DNA from 3 places in the Ruegeria sp. D3 genome. Region 3 is predicted to be linked to each of the others. Evidence: riboswitches for the same ligand, from Rfam matches in the RefSeq annotation. Region 3 holds a riboswitch; each other region holds the start of a gene.
What was found. Region 3 has a riboswitch for cobalamin ahead of ACR0DX_RS02095 (CbtB domain-containing protein). Riboswitches for the same ligand answer to the same signal wherever they lie in the genome.

Region 1: it holds a riboswitch for cobalamin, as region 3 does, so the genes downstream of both, ACR0DX_RS12840 (hypothetical protein) here and ACR0DX_RS02095 (CbtB domain-containing protein) in region 3, are expected to answer to the same signal.
Region 2: it holds a riboswitch for cobalamin, as region 3 does, so the genes downstream of both, ACR0DX_RS10560 (DUF1636 family protein) here and ACR0DX_RS02095 (CbtB domain-containing protein) in region 3, are expected to answer to the same signal.

What each region holds. Positions count from the first base shown of each region.
Region 1 is NZ_JBQFPK010000008.1:46,760-54,641, reverse strand. Features, by position in the region: gene ACR0DX_RS12865 (FkbM family methyltransferase) at 1-418, shown strand, start outside; gene recR (recombination mediator RecR) at 454-1,047, opposite strand; gene ACR0DX_RS12855 (YbaB/EbfC family nucleoid-associated protein) at 1,111-1,455, opposite strand; gene ACR0DX_RS12850 (DNA polymerase III subunit gamma/tau) at 1,671-3,422, opposite strand; gene ACR0DX_RS12845 (dual specificity protein phosphatase family protein) at 3,556-4,044, shown strand; gene ACR0DX_RS12840 (hypothetical protein) at 4,046-4,453, opposite strand; cobalamin riboswitch at 4,536-4,755, opposite strand; gene ACR0DX_RS12835 (alpha/beta fold hydrolase) at 4,892-5,749, shown strand; RNA gene ffs (signal recognition particle sRNA small type) at 5,788-5,886, opposite strand; gene ACR0DX_RS12825 (bifunctional 2',3'-cyclic-nucleotide 2'-phosphodiesterase/3'-nucleotidase) at 5,926-7,785, opposite strand.
Region 2 is NZ_JBQFPK010000006.1:82,436-90,317, forward strand. Features, by position in the region: gene ACR0DX_RS10540 (FMN-binding glutamate synthase family protein) at 1-655, opposite strand, end outside; gene ACR0DX_RS10545 (GltB/FmdC/FwdC-like GXGXG domain-containing protein) at 667-1,350, opposite strand; gene ACR0DX_RS10550 (class II glutamine amidotransferase) at 1,352-2,245, opposite strand; gene ACR0DX_RS10555 (helix-turn-helix domain-containing protein) at 2,427-3,074, opposite strand; cobalamin riboswitch at 3,201-3,404, shown strand; gene ACR0DX_RS10560 (DUF1636 family protein) at 3,507-3,863, shown strand; gene ACR0DX_RS10565 (ABC transporter ATP-binding protein) at 3,863-4,666, shown strand; gene ACR0DX_RS10570 (ABC transporter substrate-binding protein) at 4,663-5,610, shown strand; gene ACR0DX_RS10575 (FecCD family ABC transporter permease) at 5,612-6,625, shown strand; gene napF (ferredoxin-type protein NapF) at 6,819-7,334, shown strand; gene ACR0DX_RS10585 (chaperone NapD) at 7,331-7,624, shown strand; gene napA (nitrate reductase catalytic subunit NapA) at 7,621-7,882, shown strand, end outside.
Region 3 is NZ_JBQFPK010000001.1:416,001-423,882, forward strand. Features, by position in the region: gene ACR0DX_RS02080 (cobyrinic acid a,c-diamide synthase CobB) at 1-1,196, shown strand, start outside; gene cobA (uroporphyrinogen-III C-methyltransferase) at 1,193-1,921, shown strand; gene cobF (precorrin-6A synthase (deacetylating)) at 1,914-2,657, shown strand; cobalamin riboswitch at 2,701-2,905, shown strand; gene ACR0DX_RS02095 (CbtB domain-containing protein) at 2,942-3,112, shown strand; gene ACR0DX_RS02100 (CbtA family protein) at 3,117-3,815, shown strand; gene ACR0DX_RS02105 (hypothetical protein) at 3,881-4,375, shown strand; gene ACR0DX_RS02110 (DUF1636 family protein) at 4,372-4,728, opposite strand; gene ACR0DX_RS02115 (DUF302 domain-containing protein) at 4,856-5,314, shown strand; gene ACR0DX_RS02120 (thiamine pyrophosphate-binding protein) at 5,393-7,012, shown strand; gene ACR0DX_RS02125 (CoA transferase) at 6,999-7,882, shown strand, end outside.

The DNA.
Region 1 (7,882 bases), on a different contig from region 3:
AGGAAATTTTTCGTTCAATGAGAATGCAGTAGCGGGCAGAAACCATCACGTGATCAAAGCCCCGATCCGCAAGATATCGGAGCAGTTGCTTGACGATTGCATGGGGGATGAGGCCCGAAAGCGACGGTTGATTTGGAAATCTGATACCCAAGGTTTGGATGAGGTGCTGATGAGCGAACTTCCACTCGGATTCTGGCAGCGCGTTGATTTGGCGGTGTTCGAAGGGTGGCGGATACCAAAGCCTGAATTCGACGCCCAGGCCTTTGCCACGGTCCTGAAGGCGTTTGACTTTGTTTATATCATGGGTAGCAGGAACAAAAGACTGCAGCGGACAGACGCGGAACAATGCATGCATTATCTATCCGGTACAGACCGCAGATGGGCCGATGTTTTCCTGTCGAGGCGCGAGCTGTCCTGACCTCTTAACCTGCTATTTAGGTCTGGTATGGTTCGCTAGATCTCCTTGCGCGCCCGCAGCGCTGCCGTGATCGTTCCGTCATCCAGATAATCCAACTCGCCACCAATCGGCACACCCTGAGCGAGTGAGGTCAGGCGCACCTGACCCTCTAGCTGGTCGGCGATGTAATGGGCTGTGGTCTGGCCATCGACGGTGGCGTTCAGGGCGAGGATGACCTCGGTGATCCCTTCTGCAGTGACTCGATCTTTGAGGCGCGGGATGCGCAGTTCGTCCGGGCCGACGCCGTCCAGTGCCGAGAGTGTCCCGCCCAGCACGTGATAGCGGCCTTTGAACACGCCTGCGCGTTCCATCGCCCAGAGGTCGGCGACGTCTTCGACTACGCACAGCTCTCCGGTGGCGCGGGCCTCGGCGTCGCAGATGTCACAGATGTCCGTGGTGCCCACGTTGCCGCAGTTCAAGCATTCGCGGGCGGTGATGGCGACCTGCTGCATGGCATCCGACAAGGGTGTCAGCAGCAGCGCTCGTTTGCGGATCAGGTGCAGCACAGCGCGACGGGCCGAGCGGGGCCCAAGCCCCGGCAGTTTGGCCATCAGGTCGATCAGATTGTCGATGTCGCTGTTCGAACTCAACGCGCGTACCCCTGCACAGGGGCCGGGCAGGGTGCCCGGCCTTTGGACCGTCAGGAGTGTCTATCAGAACGGCAGCTTGATGTCTGCGGGCAAACCCATGCTTTCGGTCAGCTTGGCCATCTCGGCCTGCGCGCGTTCGGCGGCTTTGGTCTGCGCGTCCTTGATAGCGGCGAGGATCAGGTCTTCGACGACCTCTTTGTCGTCGCCGTTGAAGATCGAGGGGTCGATGTCCAGACCTTTGAGTTCGCCCTTGGCGGTGGCAGTGGCTTTGACCAGTCCAGCACCGGATTCGCCGACAACCATCAGATTGTTCAGTTCTTCCTGCATGTCGGTCATCTTAGTCTGCAGATCCTGCGCGGATTTCATCATCTTGGCCATATCGCCCAGACCGCCGAGTCCTTTAAGCATTACGTTTTCTCCTGCTAATCGGTTTGTCGCCTAGATACGGACAGCGCCCGTGCGGCACAAGGGGGCAGTGCCCTCCCGCCCGTCGTCGCGGTCTTTTGCAAGACCTCTCCTCCCGTTGGGCCCGGCAGAGCGCGGGCAACGCCCGCCGCCTGCCGGGCCCTAGGTCGCTCAGGGGTATCGGCGTCAGCCGATGGCCCGTGGCGGGCGCGGGAGGGTTAGTCCTCCTCGAACGGGTCCCATTCGTCTTCGACCTCGGGCAGGGCTTCGGTTTCGACCTTGGCGGCGCGTTCTTCGGGAGTTTCGATGCGTTTGATCTTGGCTTTGGGGAATTGAGCCAGCACCGCCTGTACCAGAGGGTGCTGTTCGGCCTCGGCCTTTAACGCCAGATCGGCGGCATCTCGGATTTCGGCGATGGTTGCCGCCTCGCCGTTGGCCACAATGGTCACCGCCCAGCGGTTGCCGGTCCAGCGTTGTAGTGCGGTACCCATGCGGGCGGCCAGATCGGTTGGGGCTGAGTCTGTTGGCGTGAACTCGATCCGACCGGGTTGGTAAGACACCAACCGGACGCCGTTTTCGACCTCAACCAGCAGTTTCACATCCCGGTTGGTGCGGATCAGTTCGACCACATGTTCAAAACTCGGGTAGCGGGCCAATGCCGTTTGCACATCCTGCGCCAGTGCGGCCGTGGGCGCTCCGGCCCCGCCGCGAATGGGCGGCGCATAAGTGGAGGCCACCGGGGCCTGCGCGGCGTGTGATGGTGCGGTCATTCCGCCGCCGGGCCCGCCGTTTGGCGGTGGGGGAGGCGCGTCTTGCAACCGTTTGATCAGTTCTTCTGGGCTGGGCAGGTCAGACACATGGGTCAGGCGGATAACGACCATCTCGGCGGCCATCATGGCGTTGGGCGCGGCTGAGACTTCCTCGAGCGCTTTCAACAACATCTGCCACATGCGGGTCAGGACCCGCATCGGCAGGGCCTCGGCCATTTGCTGACCCCGCGCGCGTTCATCAGGGGAAACGGTCGGGTCTTCAGCGGCATCCGGCGTGATCTTTACCACCGACACCCAATGAGTGATCTCGGCCAGATCGCGCAGCACGGCCAGCGGGTCGGCGCCTTCGGCATATTGTGCGCCAAGTTCGGTCAGCGCCCCGGCGGCATCGCCACGCAGGATCATGTCCATCAGGTCCAGCACCCGGCCCCGGTCGGCAAGACCCAGCATCGCACGCACCTGATCGGCGCTGGTTTCCCCGGCGCCGTGTGAAATCGCCTGATCCAGCAGAGAGGTCGCATCGCGGGCTGAACCCTCGGCGGCGCGGGTGATTAGTGCCATCGCGTCTTCGGCGATCTGTGCGCCTTCGGCATCGGCGATCTTGCGCAGCAGGCCGATCATGTCCTCGGGCTCGATCCGTCGCAGGTCAAAGCGCTGACATCGGGACAGGACCGTCACCGGCACTTTGCGAATCTCGGTGGTGGCAAAGATAAACTTCACATGCTCGGGCGGTTCCTCAAGCGTCTTGAGCAGCGCGTTGAAGGCGCTGGTCGACAGCATGTGGACCTCGTCGATGATATAGATCTTATAGCGGGCCGAGGCCGCGCGGTAGCGGACGCTGTCGATGATCTCGCGAATATCGTTCACACCGGTCCGGCTGGCGGCGTCCATCTCCATCACGTCCACATGGCGACCTTCCATGATCGCCACACAATGTTCGCACTGGCCGCAGGGTTCGGTCGTCGGTTTGCCCTCGCCATCGGGGCCGATGCAGTTCATGCCCTTGGCGATGATCCGGGCCGTGGTGGTTTTGCCGGTGCCGCGAATGCCGGTCATGATAAAGGCCTGCGCGATCCGATCCGCCTCGAACGCGTTTTTCAGCGTGCGTACCATGGCCTCCTGCCCGACCAGATCGGCAAAGGTTTCAGGGCGGTATTTGCGGGCAAGAACCTGATAGGCGGGGCTGGGCGTGTCGGTCATATCTGCTCTGTCGGATTCGGGTTCCGATGCAGCGTAGAGACCCCCGCCGCCCGCGTCCACCGCCGCCTTGGGGGAAATTCGGTTTGCAGGTCAGTTTGCACAGCATAGAAGCTATGTGAAAAGGAGGCCGGGGATGGAGCCATTTGCAATTCACGTGGTCGAGGTCGCGGCCGGTCACGTCGCGCTGTCGCCGCTGCCGGGGCGCGCGGGGGAGTATGCGCGGGATTTGGATATCATTCGCCGCTGGCGGCCCGATCTTGTGATTTCGATGACCACAAGCTCCGAGATGGAGCAGGCCGGGGCGGGAAAACTGGGAGATGACCTGCACGCCGAGGGCATAACCTGGACGCACCTGCCGATTGAAGATTTTGGCGCGCCGTCGCCGGACACCGAGGCCGCTTGGCCCCGGATCAGCCAGTCTGCCGCGCAAATTCTGGCGCGTGGAGGGCGGGTGCTGGTGCATTGCCGGGGCGGGTGCGGGCGGTCGGGCATGATCGCCCTGCGGCTTATGGTCGAACAGGGCATCGCCTCCGACGCGGCGTTGCGCCGCCTGCGCGCCGTGCGGCCCTGTGCGGTTGAAACCGACGGACAGATGCGTTGGGCAACCTGCGCGCCGGACTGAGTTACAGCGCCAGATGCTGCTGGGGCTGTGCTGGTTGCGCCGGGGCCAGCTCTGACACTTCAAGCATGGCACAGGGCGGTACTGGTAACTGGCCGGCCGGACGGGCCGCAGCAACGGGGCCGAACAGCATATCCGCATAACCATCCAACGCGTCGAGCGAGGCGTCCGTGCTGGTGCCGCAGAAGATGCGAATTTGATCTTTCTGGGCGCGGAATCGGGCGATGCAGCCCTGTGGGCAATGGCCCAGCTCTCCGCTGCCGTCCAATGCGAATTCTTCCGACGTGGCAGGCACCGCGGATTCCATCGCTTGCACAATAGCCCGTGCCATCTGCGCTAAAGCCGGGCAGGTCTTGCCGGTTTTCTGACATAGGGTTGCACTGAATTGGTGCGTTTTTGTCTTCCAGATCATAATGCGCCCTCCGCGCGGGGAACGGGGCATGGATCAGGTGTGACAGCGCGCTGACAATCCCGCCCGGACACCCCGCCCGAGTTACAGTTTTGATTTGATGGCAGGTCTCCTGACTTGCGGGTCATCGCGTTGCCGACCTTCCCAGCCTTGCGGGCCAGTGGTATTTCGGCATTGCTCACCGCTTACAGTTGCGGGGGCAGTCGCGGCATTGGATCGTTCCGGCATGACCGGGCAGAACCGCACCGTGTTCCCTTTTCATCTTGTCCCGACACGGGACAAGAACCATCACGCCATCGCTAGCGGTTGAGCGGGCTTTGAGTCAAGCGGGCGCGCGCGCAAAGTGGACGTTTGGTCATCTTGATGCGCCCTTGACTCAGCCCGGCCAAAGAAGTGGGGATAAGGGGTGAACCGAACAGTTCAGATCAGGTGAGCAACGCTATGCTGGATGATACACCCCCCGTCCTGACCGAGGATTTTCGGTTTTCTGCCGGTTCGGCAATGCTGTCGGCACGCCTGTACCGGCCCGTGACCGATCCCAAAGTCGCCGTGGTTATACATGGTGCGACCGGTGTCCCGAGGGATTACTATCAGCATTTCGCGCATTGGCTGGCAGCGGATCAGGGGATCGCCTGCCTGACCTACGACTATCGTGACTTTGGCCACTCACTGACCGGACTACTGCAGGAATCGCGAGTAAAGATGGCGGATTGGGCGCTGACCGACATGCCCGCCGCCAGAGCGGAAATGCGCCAGCGTTACCCACACGCAGAACACTGGAGCATAGGGCACTCGGTCGGAGGGATGCTGGGGCCAATACAACCTGATATCGACCATATAGATCGCATGATCTGTGTGTGTTCGGGGCTGGTGACAATCAGTGATCACCCTTGGCCTTATCGCGCGCTGGCGTCCTTGTTCTGGTATGGACATGTTCCGCTGGCAGTAAAAACCGTTGGATACCTGCCAGGAAAGGCAGTGGGATTTGGGGCCGACCTGCCTGCACCGGTTTACTGGCAGTGGCGTAAGTGGTGCACGGCGCCCCAAAACTATCTGCCTGAAATCGGAAAAACGCTACCAGCCGCAACCTGGGCAGAGAAAGGCAAACCGGTCGATCTGTTCACTTTCGAGGACGACCAGATGGTTCCGCCCGAAGCCGTTTGGCGGTTGGCAGATCTGTACGGCTCCAGCGCTCGGCGTCATGTACTGTCACCGCAGGAATTCGGACTGAAGGACATTGGCCATATCGGCGCGTTCGCGCGTCGCAACGAGTCCCTATGGCCGCGCTTGATCGCATAAGTGCTGCGCGTCTAAACCGGTCAAAACTGTCGGGGATGAAGTGAGAGGTTGGACATCGACCCAAGCGGGGCTCGTTGTGGCTGCTTCCTTCCGGACCTGACCAGGTTGGCGAGGCGCTCGCCCGCGCCAACCTCTCAACGGTGGATATAGGCATTTGGTTCATGCTTGGCAACCCGTCAGAGGGAGAGCTGAATGTTCAGGAAACCTTTCGCATCCGGACCGATGACTTTGGCACGATAGCGTGCCAATTCTTCCAGATGTTGGTCAGCGGCCGCTCCGGTTTTCACAAGCGCATGGGCACCGGGTATGGGTGACAACTGAAAAGGCTGGGGCGCCTCTTCCAAAGGGTCCATCGGTAACAAGCCCGACAGGTAATCCCGTACAATATGTTGAATCGGAAGGACCGGCAGAGGAATTCGGGTCGCGTTTTCGGCAAACGGGAAGTTCCCGCCTCCGTTGGCGCGATAGTTGTTCAACGCGACAACAAAGCGCTGATCTGCGTCGATAGGGCGGCCGTTGAATCGCAATTCGCGAACCCGATGGCTGTTGGGATGAAGTATTGCGCCACCTGTGTCGAACCGCGCCGGAGATGCTAGATCTAGTGCGTAAGTTAACCCGTGTAGCACGTCAAAATTATGTCCGGCGCGATTCGTATCCACAAGGTCCGATTGTTCACCCGGGCGCATCTGGTTCAGCACGCCAGCGGACATTTCCAGCCAATCTTTGATTTCAGTGCCCGAGACAATGACGGCCTGCATCTCGTTCGGAAACACGTTCAGGTCGGCAACATGGCGCGTACATATCTGCCCGGGTGGGATATCGGTGAAAAACCGAGGTCCTGCACGACCGCCGAATTTCGACGGTGCAACTGCCGACAAGACGGGTAGCCCCGCATTGGCAGTTCCCTGCACATGCTGCCGCAATGCTGCGGCTTGCGCGGCAGCCACAAGCGCCAGACCGCGATCCCAGGCGCAAAAGCTGAAATAGCTGTGCAGATGATGCGACGTGTGTCCAACGGGCGTGTTGTACTGCGCGCGAGTTTCGCGGTGCGCCTTGGCAAAAATCCGCGACAGTTCGGGGTCTTCCGGAACCTCAGCGCCAACAAAGTCGGGTGCGATTGCCTTCAGGTGTGAACGGTGCGTTTCTACCTGCCACTTTCCGTCGTCACCAAGTTTCATCGTCAGGTCAATCACACCAAGATGCGACCCAGCGCTGCCCGGCATGACAGCCGGCTTGCCGTGCACTTGACCTTTGGCACTGTCCACGAACGCAAACCTTTCATGCGACGCGCCCGGCAAAGTCAGATGTGAATGTCCCGCTATGATCGCATCGATCGGTCCGATGGCCGCAAGGGGAATCACGGCGTTTTCCAGATTCGGCTCCGGTTGGGCGGTGCCAATCCCGGAATGCGCCAGCGCGATCACAAGATCGCACCCAGCGGCCTTCAGCTCTTGCGACACGTGTCGTGCCGTGGACAGGATATCGTCGATGCGGACCTTTTGCTCAAGCCGGTGCGCCTCCCAGTTCGCAGTTTGCGGCGGCAGGGCTGAAAAAACGCCGATTTTGATCGGATATTCGCGGTCTCCGGCTTTCATGGTTCGGCTTAGCACTGCCTGCCTGCTCCAAGCACCGGGGCGGTCCAACCGGTGCGCGTTGCTGCATAAGACAGGGCAGGGGGATTGGCGCAGGATACGGTCCAGAACCTGCAAGCCGAAGCCGAAATCATGGTTTCCCAATCCGATGGCATCGTAATCCAGCGCTTCGAAAGCCTCCATCAGAGGATGACGGGTTTGGGTTTGTGTTTCGGCCCATTCCCCAATGGGCGTTCCCTGTAGTGAGTCCCCGTTATCCAGCAAGATGGTCATGGCATCTTTGGCCTCGGTTCGAGCTTGGCGGATCAGTGTGGCTGTACGGGTAAACCCAATCATGGGTTCCGGCGCATCCCGATAATAGTCAAACCCGGTCACATTCATATGTAGATCCGAGGTTCCCAAAATCCTGATCGTTGCGCTTAGAGAGGAAGGGGGATGTTGCAATACTCTACTTTTAGACGTTTTTGGTTAACCTATCTCAACAAAAAGAGTATTTGACGCAAGTTTCAAGGCAGAGTTTGAGTTGATCACATTGTCTCCT
Region 2 (7,882 bases), on a different contig from region 3:
GCAGTTCGAGGATTTTGATCTCAAGGTCATCCGGGCCCGTCCAATCCGGGTGCCGACATGCCGAGCGCTGGTCGATCCCTTTGGGCAGGGTCCGCATCTCGGCCACGCGGTCGCTGATCTTTTGGCCTAGCAGCATCCCGCCGCCGCCGGGTTTGGCGCCCTGCCCCACCACGATCTCAATCGCATCGGCCTTGCGCAAATCGTCGGGGTTCATGCCATAGCGCGAAGGCAGATACTGATAGACCAGTTTCGAGGAATGACCGCGTTCCTCGGGTGTCATACCGCCGTCACCGGTGGTGGTCGACGTGCCCGCAGCGGACGCTCCGCGACCCAGCGCCTCTTTCGCGGGGCCGGACAACGCGCCGAAACTCATGCCTGCGATGGTGATCGGAATATCCAGCTGTATCGGGTTCTTGGCAAAGCGCGTGCCCAGCGTGACTGAGGTGTCACAGCGTTCGCGATAGCCTTCCAGCGGATAGCGGCTGACCGAGGCCCCCAGAAACAGCAGATCGTCGAAATGCGGCACCTTGCGTTTCGCGCCGCCACCGCGAATGTCATAGATGCCCGTTGCCGCCGCCCGCCGAATTTCCGCGTTGACCGGGTTTGAAAACGTTTCAGACTGTATCGGCATCGTGCGTGGTGTGTGATCGTCCATAACGGTCTTCCTCAGTATTCTGCCGCGTTGTCGACATCGAAATTATACAGCTGGCGGGCCGAGCCATAGCGTTTGAACTCTTCGGGCTTGGCATCCGCGCCTGCGCGGTCCAGCAGGTCGGCCAGTAGGGTCAGATGTTCGGGGCGCATCTCTTTTTCGATGCAATCCGCGCCCAGACTTTTGACCGAGCCGCGCACGAATAGCCGCGCCTCGTACAATGAGTCCCCCAGCGCGTCACCCGCATCGCCGCAGACCACCAGCGTCCCCGCCTGCGCCATGAAGGCGGACATATGGCCGATATTGCCATGCACCACGATGCTGATCCCCTTCATGGAAATTCCGCAGCGCGAGCTGGCATTGCCCTTGATCACCAACAACCCGCCATGGCCCGTGGCCCCGGCATATTGACTGGCGTCGCCTTCAACGATCACTGTGCCCGACATCATGTTCTCGGCCACGCCCGGCCCGACCGAGCCTTCGACCCGAACGGTCGCCTGCTGGTTCATCCCCGCACAGTAGTACCCGGTCGAGCCTTTGACCGTGACCTCAATCGGAGCGTCCAAACCAACAGCGATGGCGTGACTGCCCTTGGGGTTCTGAACCTGCCACTGGGTCTGGTTCGCCTCGGTGCTTTGGGCCTGAAGGGCGGCGTTCAGCCCGCGCAGGCCCTGTTCGGCAACATCATAGCTCTGCATTTTAGTGGCTCCAGAAATAGACGGTTGCAGGTTCGGGTTCCCAGACGCGGGCATCCTCGATCCCCGGCAGGTTGACCAAGGCGCGGTATTCGCTGCCAAAGGCCACGTACTGATCGGTCTCGGCCATCACCGCCGGTTTGCAGGCGATGGGGTCGCGAACCACGCCGAACCCATCCTTGGTGCCGACCACAAAGGTAAAGAACCCGTCGAGATCCTCAAGGCTGCTTTCCAGCGCCTCGCCCAAAGTGGCCCCATTTTGCATCCTCCACGTCAGATAGGCCGCGCCAACCTCGGTATCGTTCATGGATTCGATGCGCACGCCTTCACGCATCAGTTTGCGGCGCAGCGCATTGTGGTTGGACAGCGATCCGTTGTGCACCAAGCACTGATCCGCGCCGGTGTTGAACGGATGCGCCCCTTCTGTGGTGACGGCAGATTCAGTCGCCATGCGTGTATGGCCAATCCCGTGGCTGCCGGACATCGAGGTCAATTGGAATCGCTCCGCCACCTCCCGAGGCAATCCAACTTCTTTATAAATTTCGATCGTATCGCCGTCGGACATGATCCGCAGGCCAGGGCGCAATTCCCTCAGGGCCTGCCGCGCAGCGCTGACTTTGTCGTTGGCCATGCTCAGAACCGCATGAGTGTCATTGCGACCCAAGCTGACGGGGCTGGTCAAGACATCGGCCAAATCTTCGGCCAGAGTCTGAAAATCCGCGTCCGGATTGTCGGATTGCACGGTGAGCTTTGCCTGATCTCCGACAGGTCCATAAATCGCGATCCCGGCGCTGTCCGGGCCGCGATCCGTCATTGTGATCAGCATATCTGTCAGCATCGCGCCCAATTGAGGCTCGAGCGTTTTGTCCTTCAAAAAAAGGCCGACAATTCCACACATGTGTCAGCTTCTCCTGTATTGAGTTGGGCAGACGCTAACACCTGAACTTCAGGTTATCAACAAGGGGAAATTAATATTCATAAGGGGAATATTTTCGGCTATCTATTTCCCCCGCATTCAAAAATCACGGAGAGCAACCCCGCAAAACCTCAGCAGCGGTTTATCAATCGCCGAATCGTGGCTAACGCGTCTGCGGATATGAGATGATCGACAGGTAGCGGGCTGGCAGTTTGCGCAACACCTCGGGTCCATGCGGTGCGTCCGCATCAAAGAACAACGTGTCACCCGGCACCAGCAAATAAATTTGATCGCCGTGTCTGTAATCGACTTCGCCTTCAAGCATATAGAGCATTTCAATCCCGTCATGCTGGAACGTCGGGAAAGTGTCGGATTCTTCCGTCAGCGTGATCAGATAGGGTTCGACCACAACACCGCTGGCATTGGACCCCATATGACCCAAAAGGCTGTATTGATGGCCTGCGCGTGTCCCGGCCCTCTCGGTTTCAATGCCTTCCCCCGCTTTGGTGTGGGTTGCGTTTCGGGTTTCTTCATATCTGCGGAAAAATGCAGTGATCGGCATGCTTAGGGCATTGGCCAGAGATTGCAGCGTCGTCAATGAAGGCGATGTGTATCCGTTTTCGATTTTTGACAGCATACTGATGGATAACCCGGTCAGCCCCGACAATTCCGCAATTGTTACACCCTGCTGCAACCTCAACGCGCGGATTTCCCGACCGATCGCCGTTTCGAGATTCTTTTCACCGGGGTCCCTGACCTTGTGGGGATCCTGAGAAAACTGAGGTTTGGACCTATCGTTTGATGCTTTCACCAACCTATCCTTAACGCCTTTCGCTTCGTCGTTATCGCCTGCAATTTTCCTGAAGGGAAACATATTTTCAAAACTACATTCCTGCGCAACCTCCGGTGATTTGTGTTGACCGGCGATCTGATCTCGGGCAGTGACGCATTTGATGGTTCCCTGGGGCATGCTCCAGCGGTGAAAAGGGAATACGGTGAGGTTTAAGTGCCAAGTCCGTAACTGCCCCCGCAACTGTAGGCGGTGAGCGAAGCCAATATCCCACTGACGTGAATAATGTCGGGAAGGGTGGCCAAGCCTCGACTCGCAAGTCAGGAGACCTGCCATCGCAACCGAAACCAACCCGGGGCGGGGCGTCCTGGAAGGAGGCTTGATGGTACCTCTTACGCCTTTATGCGCGACCGCGTTTCAGTACGGCCCCAGCGGCCGTGGAACAGGCGCTTGATGGTCGAGACCACTGATCATTTCGTTCTGATCTGCGCGACCTGTCAGGGTCTGGAGGCAGCGCAGCACATTGCGGATGCCTTGTGCCCTGAATTGCCTGCGGGTTTCGCAGTGCGCACAGTAGATTGTATGGCTGGATGCGATCACCCGGTCACTGTCGGATTTCAGGCCCTGGGAAAAGCCCAATACCTGTTTGGTGATATCGGCAGCGAGCAGGAGCTGAATGCTCTTGCCCAATTCGCCGCGCAATACCTGGGCAGCGCAACTGGTTGGACAAAGGCCACAGACAGGCCTGCGCCTCTGATAACTAAGACATTGGCGCGCATGCCGGCGTTGGCTGTTCGAGAAGCTCGATGATGAGCAGACCCTTCCTGCAGGCGCGTGGTGTAGCCTACTATTCTTTTCACGGTGACGTTCTGTTGCAGGACATCTCGTTCGATCTGGAAGAGGGGTCGGTTCTGGCCATTGCCGGTCCGAATGGCGCTGGCAAAACCACTCTGCTGAACTTACTATGTGGCGCTGAAGCTCTGTCTGAAGGCGACGTTCTGGTGCAAGAGCAGAGCTTGAAAACATTGTCAGCGACGGAGCGCGCCCGAAAAATTGCCGTCGTTAGTCAGCAGGAATATCCCGATGGGCGGTTGCATCTGCGTGACTATGTGGCACTTGGGCAAATTCCAATTCGCTCGGACCGCTCCTCTGAAGATCACGCAAACGACTTGACGCGAATTCTGGACCTGACCGGCCTTATGGAGCTTGCCGACAAGCGCATGGCAGTGTTGTCGGGTGGCGAACGTCAGCGCGCCCATATCGCGCGTGCGCTGGCGCAGAACCCTACTCTTCTGTTTTTGGACGAACCGACGAACCATTTGGATCCCGACGCCAAAGGGCGGATGCTGTCGCTGGTCGCTGGACTGGGGATAACTGTCATAATGATTGTCCATGACATTGTCATGATCCCCGAATTCGCCACCCATGTCGCATTAATGAAATCTACCCGGCTGACCGGCTTTGGCCCTGTTTCGGAGGTCCTGACGACTCAACATGTGCGCGACACGTTCGGCGTCGACTACTTGTTCTTTCAGCACGACGGTCGGATGATCCCTGCGCTGGACATACGAAAAACCACTGTTTCCCAACCCTCCAGGAGATTTCCAAAATGAAACATATCTTGTCCGTGGCTCTGGTTATGGCCATGGCGGGCGGTGTTGCTGCGCATGAAGTGACCGTAGACAATTGTGGTGAACCGTTAGTGTTTGAAACCCAGCCCGAACGGTTGGTCGTACATGACATGAACATGACCGACATGGCCTTTGCGCTGGGTCTGCAAGACAAAATCGTCGGCCTCACGGGCATCACCGGCTGGTACAAAACCAGTCCTGAATTCGACACGCTTCGTGGAGATATCCCCGAACTGGCACCGAAATATCCATCGGTGGAAAATATTGTCGCGGTAGAACCCGATCTGTTCTTCGCCGGCTGGTACTATGGAATGCGTCCCGGTGGTGATGTAACGCCAGAAACACTTGCCCCGTTCGGGATCAAAACCATGATCCTGACTGAAAGCTGCGTTCATTTGCATAAAGACCGCCCCGAGGCCAGCATGGACCTTTTGTTTGACGACATTCTGCGACTGGGCAAAGTCATGCATGTCAAAGACAAGGCCGAAGCGCTTGTATCTGGTTGGAAGGATGAACTGACCGCAATCGAGGCACAAACCGCAGACTTACCGAAACCTCGAGTGTTTCTGTTGGATGGCCCGGCGGACGCTCCGTTCACTGCTGGGAAATACGCAATCCCCAACGCTATGATAGCAGCGGCGGGTGGTCTCAACGTTACCCGTGATATGGACACAAGCTGGGGTCGCACGTCATGGGAAACCGTGGCAGCCGCGAACCCTGAGTTTTTAGTGCTGTTGGACTATCAAACCGGAAACGGAGCCGCGGATACGTTCAGGTTTCTGCAAGAACATCCTGTGATGTCACAAACCGACGCGGTCAAAAACGAGCGCTGGATCGGTTTGCGGTACGAAGAATTGACCCCTGGGCCGGCAAACATTCAGGCCATCGCAAAATTGGCAGCAGCCATGCGCACGGGTCTGAACTGATTTGGGCCGTCTGGGGCTGACACTTTTGATGGGGGTGGCCATTCTGGCCGCCCTTCTTCTGGTTTCGACAATCTACGGAACCACATCCATTCCTCTGTCCGATACGGTCTTAGCTATTCTGCTCGGCGCTGGTTTGGTCGAGGGAGACATGTCACCCCTTCACCGCATCGTCTTCGACCTGCGCCTGCCCCGCGCGCTTTTTGCCGCCGTGATCGGCGCTGGCCTTGGAGTTGTTGGAGTCGTGCTGCAAACGACTACGCGAAACGATCTGGCCGACCCGTTCCTGTTCGGTCTTTCCTCCGGTGCGGCGGCGGGGGCAGTGTTCGTCATTACGGTGACTGGTGACATACTGGGGTTCTGGACTTTGCCGATAGCAGCATTTTGTGGGGGTCTGGTGGCCTCGGGCATTGTGCTGGCTCTTGTCCACGGGCTGCGAACCAGTGCACCGGAAAAGCTAATCCTGGCTGGGCTTGCCGTGTCGTTTCTGTTCTCGGCGTTGACTAATTACCTGATTTTCGCAGGTGACAACCGTGCTGCGCATTCTGTCATCTTCTGGATGCTGGGCGGATTGGGTCTGGCGCGTTGGGAAACCTTTCCGCTCGTATGCGCGGGTTTGGTCCTAATTCTGGTCTATTCACTGTATCGCAGCCGTTGGCTGGACGCCTTGTTGACCGGTGACATGACGGCGTCGACACTGGGTGTCCCGGTCCAGTCGCTGCGGTTCAAGATGTTCTTTGTTGCCGCTCTGGCTACGGCTGTATTCGTTTCGGTCGCCGGGGTGATCGGGTTCGTCGGGCTGATGGTTCCGCATATCGCGCGCGGAATTGCCGGACCACTGCACACCCACTTAATCCCTGCGGCCGCGGTGGTCGGCGCTGTTCTGCTGACCGGGTCCGATATCCTCAGCAGACTGCTGCTGGCCCCGCAAGAACTGCCGGTCGGCATAGTGACCACCTCGTTAGGGTCCGTTTTCGTGTTCATTTTGTTGCTGAGAACTGCAAACGCGAAACGGTAGGTCACACCGAGCCTGTTCTCTCATTCTTGGGCTGCAAACTGTGGTCACCCGTCAAATTCCGACATTCATTTAAAAATATATCCTAGATCAACCTTAAGAGTGCCCAAAAAATGATCTAAATCAAAACCTGCTCGGTTCAAAAACGCTAAGCGGAAATTAGCAAACAAAAGAAACGACGAGAGCCAGGTCTAAAATGGACCAAGTGACGACCCGTCGCGCTTTCCTGCGCGCCCGATTTCAAGAAGAGGACGGCAAAATAGCCCGGCCTCCGGGATCGGTCGGCCAGGTCTTTTATGATCAATGCACAAAATGCCGAGACTGCGTCGTGGCTTGCCCCGAAGGCGTTCTTTCAATCGCGGCAGATGGATTTCCCGCGTTCACTCCAACCGAAAATCCCTGCACGTTTTGCGGCGCGTGCGCCGAAGCCTGCCCAACACCGGCGCTTGATATCAGCCGATTGGCCCTGTGGCCATGGCGCGCGTCGCTTGAAAAGCAAGCATGCCTATCCATGAACGGCGTCAGCTGTCGCATCTGTCAGGACAATTGCGAGCAGAACGCAATCCGATTTTCGCTCCAAACCCAAGGGCGCGCGGAACCCGCTTTGAATGTTGACGCGTGCAATGGATGCGGATTGTGCGAGGCGCTTTGTCCTGCTGACGCACTTACACTGAAGCATAACCCTCAACCTCAAATGGAAGCGATACAATGAACATCTGCGGTTGCCTTGCCCATGTCGCGCCGGACTATGCTGCCAATGCGGCGCAATCCATGGCCGCAACTCCGGGCGTCGAACTCCACGCCCAGACCGAAGACGGCCGTTTCGTCGTCGTTGTCGAAGATACCCCTGAACGCCTTGCGTCCGAGACCATCATGGATCTGCACCAGATCCCAGGGGTCGTGTCTCTGACGTTGACCTATCACCATTTCGAGGACCTCGCAGAGACCCGCCCGCGTCCCGATGCCCCAAGCCAAACCACCAGCCGGAGGCTCACGCTATGACACATTCTGAATCACGCCGGACATTCCTCAAGGCCACTGCGGCCACAGCCACAGCCTCGGCCGCCGGTATTCCGCTGGCCACAGGCGCAGCCGACGCTCAGGCGGCAACGCCGGATATCCGCTGGGACAAAGCCGCGTGCCGGTTCTGCGGAACGGGCTGTTCCGTTTTGGTTGGCACCAAGGAAGGCCGCGTTGTGGCCACTCAGGGCGACCCGGACGCGCCGGTGAACCGCGGCCTGAACTGTATCAAGGGCTATT
Region 3 (7,882 bases):
GCGGACCGGATTATATCGACCCAGCCTTTCACCGGGCGGCGGCGGGGCGGGCCTCGTTCAATCTGGACAGCTGGGCCATGGGTGAGCCTTTGTTGGACGCGATTTCAGCGCAGGCTGAGGGCGCGGATATTGTGGTCGCCGAGGGTTCGATGGGGTTGTTCGACGGCGTCGCCAAGCCCGGTGAACTGGGTCATGGGTCCAGTGCGGAAACCGCGTTACGGATGGGCTGGCCGGTGGTGCTGGTGCTGGATGTGGGCGGTCAGGCGCAATCGGCGGCGGCGACGGCTTTGGGGTTCAAGATGTATAACCCCGATCTGCCCTTTGCGGGCGTGATTCTGAACCGCTGCGCCAGCCCCCGGCATGAGCGGTTGACGAGGTTGGGAATGGAACGCGCGGGCCTGCCGGTTCTGGGCGTGCTGCCCCGTCGTGGAGACCTGACCCTGCCCGAGCGGCATCTGGGCCTGATCCAGGCGGTTGAACATCCCGATCTGGAAAGCGCAATTGTGGGCTATGCCGCGTTTCTGCGCGAACATGTCGATCTTGAGGCGATCAAGCGGGCGGCGTCCTCAGGCCCGAATGGGCCATCGTCCGCCGCGCTGCCGCGGCCACCGGCGCAACGGATCGCGCTGGCCCGCGATGCGGCGTTTTCGTTCACCTATCCGCATTTGCTGGAAGGCTGGCGGGCGGCTGGGGCCGAGGTGTTACCGTTCTCGCCATTGGCGAATGAAGCCCCGGCGGCGGATGCAGATCTGGTCTGGTTGCCGGGCGGATATCCCGAGTTGCATGCAGGCATTCTGGCCGCCGCATCCGTCTTTCAGGAAGGGTTGCGGAACCACGCGCAAACCAAGCCCGTGCATGGGGAGTGCGGGGGTTATATGGCGTTGGGACAGGCTCTGATCGATAAAGAGGGTGTCTCGCACCAGATGGCCGGGTTGTTGGGGCTGGTGACGTCCTATGAAAAGCGCAAGTTCAATCTGGGCTATCGCCGCGCCGAACTGCTGGCCCCGATGCCCGGCTTTGCCGTAGGCACAGGCCTGCGGGGGCATGAGTTCCACTATTCCTCGATCATCGAGCAACCTGACGCGCCTTTGGCCCGTGTGTTTGACGCAGAAGGGGCCGAAGGGCCGCAGACCGGATCGGTGCGTGGCAATGTGACCGGCACGTTCTTTCACCTGATCGCGGAGGCCTCAGTATGAGTGGGTTTGTCTCGTTCATTGGCTCAGGCCCCGGCGACCCGGAGCTGTTGACGCTGAAGGCTGTGGACCGGATGCAGAAGGCGGATGCGGTGCTGTTTGATGACCTCAGCAGCGGGCCGATCCTGACCCATGCGCGCGACGATGCCGATCTGGTGGGCGTGGGCAAACGGGCGGGGCGCCCCTCGCCCAAGCAGGACCATGTCAGCCGGTTGCTGGTGGATTACGCCCTGACCGGGCAGCGGGTCGTGCGGTTGAAATCCGGCGATGGCGGCATGTTCGGGCGTCTGGAAGAAGAACTGGTGGCCCTGCGCGCGGCTGGGATCGAATACGAGATCATACCCGGCATCCCCTCGGCCGTGGCGGCAGCGGCGGCGGCGGGCATCCCGCTGACCCGCAGGCTGACCGCGCGGCGAGTACAGTTTGTCACTGGTCATGATGTCAGCGGCAAACTGCCTGAGGACCTGAACCTGCCTGCGCTGGCCGACCCCGATGCGACCACGGTCGTCTTCATGGGCAAGCGCACCTTCCCCCTGCTGGTCGAAACGTTGCACGCCCATGGCCTCCCGCTGGAGACGCCAGCACTAATGGCCGAATCCGTCTCGACCCCCGAACAAAAGCTGCATCGCAGTACTGTAGGCGCGCTGTCCGAAAAACTGGCGGACGAGATAGGCACCGCCCCGGCGCTGATCCTTTATGGCCCGCTGGCAGAGTTTGACGATGTTTGACCTGACCTTGATCGGCATTGGAACCGGGAACCCTGACCACGTGACCTTTCAGGGCGCGCAGGCGATCCGCTCGGCGGACCTGATCCTGATCCCCCGCAAGGGCGAGAACAAGGCCGATCTGGCCGGGCTGCGCGAAAAGATCATTGCGCAGGTGACCGACACGCCGCCGCAGATCGCCTATTTCGACATCCCCAAGCGCCGCTCGGAAGACGGGTATCTGCGCGGGGTGGACGAATGGCACGACGCGATTGCGCTGCGCTGGCGCGAGGCGATTACCGCCCATCCCGGCGCACAGCACGTGGCGCTACTGATCTGGGGCGATCCGTCGCTATACGACAGCTCACTGCGAATCGCGGCGCGGTTGGACCCTCAACCGACGACGCGGGTGATCCCTGGCATCACAGCGCTGCAGGCGTTGACGGCGGCCCACGCGATTCCGATCAACGATCTGGGTGCCCCCTACATCGTGACCACGGGGCGGCGGATTCGCGACGAAGGGTGGCCAGACGGTGCATCAAACGTGGCGGTCATGTTGGATGGTGAGTGCTCGTTCCAACATCTTCAGATGGCAGATTATGACATCTGGTGGGGGGCTTATGTGGGCATGACTGAAGAAATCCTGATCAACGGCCCTCTGAGCGATGTTGCACAGTCGATTCTGGACACCCGAGCGACTGCGCGCGCTGATCATGGGTGGATCATGGATATTTATCTTCTCAAAAAGCGCGTGATCTGACCTAAAACGTCGCAAATGGCGATTGCGCGACAGCAGATGTAACGGCTAAATGAACCTGTCTGGTCCTGTCGGCAATACCGGCAAGCTAAGAGGGAATGTGGTGAGACCGCGCGCGATCGAATCCACAGCCGCCCCCGCGACTGTAAGCGGTGAGCCCTGTTCAACCAGCCACTCCTAAGTTTCAGGGGGAAGGCGAACAGAGGCATCGACCCGCCAGCCAGGAGACCTGCCAGGCACGAATGAAAACACCAACCGTCGGGTGCGACGGTAAAGGAGAACTAAAAATGGCAACTCAAGCAACAACCGCATCGACCTCACGCGTTGGTATCCTGCCGGTTATGTTCGCTGTGGTTCTGGGCCTTGGCGTCATCACGTTGACCGGCCACGTTCAGGCCGCGGCCCTGCATGACGCAGCCCACGATGTGCGCCACGCGACCGGCTTCCCCTGCCACTAAACCCATGTTTAGCCGTATCCTGACCAGCGCGTTGTTCGCTGGTGCTGCAGCGGGGCTGATTGCCGCCTTGCTGCAGTTGGTCTTTGTGCAACCTGTGTTGCTGCACGCGGAACTGTATGAATCGGGCGAATTGATCCATTTCGGCGGTGACGTCGTAAGTGCTCACCCCGAGCTACCGGGAATGTTCTCGGACCTGTTCCGCGATGCGCTGAGCGTCATTTTCACGATGCTTATCTATACCGGTTATGCGCTGATGATGATTGCGCTGATGTCCGTGGCTGAGGGCAACGGCCATAAGATTGACGGGCGCACCGGCGTTTTGTGGGGGCTTGCGGGGTTCATTGCCGTACACCTCGCACCCGGATTCTCGCTCGCGCCAGAAGTGCCCGGCGTGGCAGCAGCCGATGTCGCTGCGCGTCAAATCTGGTGGTTTGCGACCGTCGCAGCAGCAGGTGTTGCCATGTGGCTGATTGCTTTTGGCGGCACTCTGATCAGCTATGTGATCGCAGCCGCCCTGCTGTTGGCCCCACATCTGATCGGCGCGCCCGAGCCGGACGTGTTCACCGGCCCCGTTCCGACCGAGATCGGCGCGCTGTTTGCCGCGCGCGCTTTTGGCATCGGACTGGTAGCCTGGGTTCTGGTCGGGGCATTCGCCGGGTGCTTCTGGCGACATGAAAGCCAGCGTGCCGAAGCTGCGGCCTGACAAGCACGCTTATGAACACGCCGAGACCAGCTCGGCGTGTTTCTACTACCATCAAGGAACATAAAATGGCACGCTCACTTGCCCTGTTTGCAATCGGCATAGTTTTTGGAAGTGGTGCAGGATTTGTGGTTGCGGCTGCAAATGGCGTCACTTTCGACGGCCATGACCATGGCGATCCTGCACATCACAGTCCATCTCACGCCGAGGCAGCCGCACACGATCATTCGACTGCCATCAACCTGCCTGCTGGCGCTGATGCTCCGGGGCTTGAGATCGCTCTTACGCCCGATCCTATGGCGGGCTGGAACCTGCATGTCATGCCGCAGAACTTTCGGTTCTCACCACAAAATGCCTCAAAGACCGATGTCGACGGCGAGGGGCATGCACATGTCTACGTAAATGGAGAGAAACTGGCCCGGCTGTACGGTAACTGGATGCATATCGACCATCTGCCGCAGGGCGAGGTCGAAGTCTCGGTCTCTCTGAACGCAAACGGCCACAGCCCGCTGACGGTCGACAACATCCCCGTCAGCGCGGCGGTCACACTACAGGTCGACTAAAGCGCCGGGATACGCGCCCGCAAGCACATTCGGAGCCGCCCGCAAGGCCGGGCGTCTTCGATCCAGCCTTTGGGGCTTTCCAGATAGGTCCGGCAGGTCGCCACGATATCATCGGCGTCCGAAGCGACATCGACCCCTGAAAACACATATGACGCCCCGCCATCGGCCTGCAGCGCGATGGCCACGGGTTCAGAGCATCCGCTGAAACAGGCGTGCTGATCGACCGAAACCCTTCCCTCAATCCCCGCGCGAGTCAGAGCGAATTCGACAGCTTTGACCTCAGCCCCGCAATCGCGGGAACCGGCACAGGACGAACATATCAACAGGCGCATCTGATCCAATTCGGACCTCATCGGGTGGCATTTGCCTGTTTCTGGGGGTTTCCGGCCACAGGCGCAATCGGGAAAACGCACAAGATTGTGAATGCGCCCTGTACCGCTTTCTGGCATCACAGTCTCAACCCCGTAACAGGAGGCCCCGATGAAAGCCCTTTGGACTGCGATAACCCTGTTAGCGACCCCTGCTTTGGCAGACGAGCCCCTCTCGGGCTGGGCCAGCTACGCAACCGACAAAAGTTATGACGCGTTGGTTGCCGACACCAAGGATGCCATCAAGGCCAATGGTCTGATCGTGGTCACGCAGGCAGGCCCGACCAAGGCCGCTGCATCGCGCGGGATCACCATCCCCGGCAATCGGGTTATCGGCGCCTTCAATAACGACTACGCCGTGCGCGTGCTGGAAACCTCGGTGAACGCGATGATCGAGGCGCCGATCCGCTTTTATGTCACCGAGAATGAGGACGGCACCGCCACCCTGTCTTACAAGACTCCCAGTTTTGTCTTTGCGCCCTACGTTTCTGAGGGCGGAGCCCCCTTACGTGAGATCGCCGAGGAACTAGATGGCAAGTTTCAAGCTGTCGCTGAAACAGCAGTCAAATAGTCACACTGGCGTGATCCGCCTTGCGTCTGGGGCCGTCCTCCGCAATCTGCTGTGAAACAGTTTTTCGGAGCATGACTTATGCAAGACCTCTCGCCCCGCGCAGCGGACCTTCTGGCCCAACGTTTGTACGAGGCCGGATGTCGCCACGCCTTTGGAATGCCCGGTGGTGAGGTTCTGACCCTTGTCGATGCGCTGGAACAGGCCGGAATCACCTTTCATCTGACCAAGCATGAAAACGCCGCCGGTTTCATGGCCGAGGCCGTGCATCACCGCGATGGCGCGCCTGCCATTCTGGTCGCCACCCTTGGCCCCGGTGCGATGAACGGGATCAACGTGGTCGCCAATGCCTTGCAAGACCGGGTGCCGATGATCGTGCTGACCGGCTGCGTCGATGCGGATGAGGCGCTGACCTATACCCATCAGGTGATGGATCACGCGCAGGTCTATCGCTCGATCACCAAAGGGACGTTTACACTGACCGCCAAAGGCGCAGACATTATTGCCGATAAGGCGGTTACGTTGGCCAATCAGCCGCGCCCCGGTCCCGTGCATATCGACGTGCCGATCTCGGTCGCGGATACCCGCGTGTCGGGCGTAAAACCGCGCCGCCGCGCCAAGATTGCCTCTGTATCCCCTGCGGGCGACTGCGTCGAGAAAGCCCGCCGATGGGTGTCGCAGGCCGAACGGCCCATCGCAATTGTCGGGCTGGATGTTCTCTATGACGACTCGCGCAACGTGGTGCAGGCATTTCTGGAGCATTTCGACATCCCCTTCGTGACGACATACAAGGCCAAGGGCGTCGTGCCTGAGGATCATCCTCTGTGCCTAGGTGGCGCGGGCCTTTCGCCGCTGGCTGACAAACATCTGGTTCCGCTGGTCGAACAGGCTGATCTGGTGCTGTGTCTGGGCTATGACCCGATCGAAATGCGCCCCGGCTGGCGTGAGATCTGGGACCCAGCGGAAAAGCGCGTGATCGACGTCTCGGCTGTGCCCAATGACCATTACATGCATCAGGCGGGGCTGAATTTGGTGGCACATACCGGCGAGACGCTGGAGGCCATCGCCAAAGGCACCCCGTCGCGCAAGACATGGCTGGGTGGCGAACCCGCGCAAGTCAAAGCCGCTTTGGCGCAGGCGTTTCCCACTGATGACGACTGGGGGCCCGCGGCGGTGATCGCCGAAACCCGCGCTGCCCTGCCCGCCAACACGCTGGCGACCGCCGACAGCGGCGCGCATCGTATTTTGCTGAGCCAGATGTGGGACTGCTCCGAGGAACGCGGGCTGATCCAATCCTCGGCCCTGTGTACCATGGGCTGTGCCGTGCCGATGGCGATTGGCCTGAAACTGGCCGAACCCGACCGCCCAGTGATCAGCTTCTCGGGTGACGCCGGGTTCCTGATGGTCGCCGGAGAGCTGTCGACCGCCGCCGAGATGGGCGGCAACCCAATCTTTCTGGTTTTTGTCGATGCCAGCCTTGCGCTGATTGAGCTGAAACAGCGCCAGCGCCAGATGGGCAACACAGGCGTGGATTTCGACCGCCACGACTTTGCCGCCATGGGCCGCGCGTTCGGCGGTAACGGCCACACGGTGCGCAACCGCGAAGAACTGCGCGCGGCGCTGGATGCGGCGGTCAAGGCCGACGGCTTTACCGTCATCGCCGCCGAGATCGACCGTGGAGGCTATGATGGCCGGATCTGAGGGGCCGCTGAAGGGCATCAAGGTTCTGGACCTGTCCCGCATTCTGGCAGGACCGACCTGCACGCAATTGCTGGGCGATCTGGGCGCAAACGTGATCAAGATCGAAAACCCAGCAACCGGCGGCGATGACACGCGGCAATGGGGCCCTCCGTATGTGACGGACGCGGACGGGAATGCATCGGACCTGAGCGCTTATTTCATGTCGGCCAACCGTAACAAGAAATCTGTGGCAATCGACATCACAACAGCCGAGGGTCAGGCGGCAATCCGACGTCTCGCCTCGCATGCCGATATCCTGATCGAGAATTTCAAACCCGGCGGGTTGGCGAAGTATGGGCTGGACTATGCAACTCTGTCGCAGGAATTTCCCAGCCTCGTTTATTGCTCGATCTCAGGCTACGGACAGGACGGACCAAACGCGTCGAAGCCCGGATATGACCTGATGGCACAAGGTTACGGCGGGATCATGTCTCTGACCGGTGATCCCGAGGGCGCGCCCATGAAAGTGGGCGTTGGCATCGCTGACGTGATGTGCGGCATGTACGCGACCGTCGGTATTCTGGCCGCGCTACGCCATCGGGATCAAACAGGCGAGGGCCAGCAGATCGACCTTGCGCTGGTTGACGCGCAAATTGCGTGGCTGATCAATGAGGGTGTGAATTACCTGACCTCGGGTCATGTACCCCAGCGGCGTGGAAACGGGCATCCGAATATTGTGCCCTATGACGTCTATCAAACGGCGGACGGGCACGTGATCCTGGCCGTTGGCAATGACAGTCAGTTCAGACGGTTCTGTGACTTCGTCGGACAGCCTGACTTGGCGGACGATCCCCGTTTTGCGACCAACCCATCACGTCTGGAACATCGTGA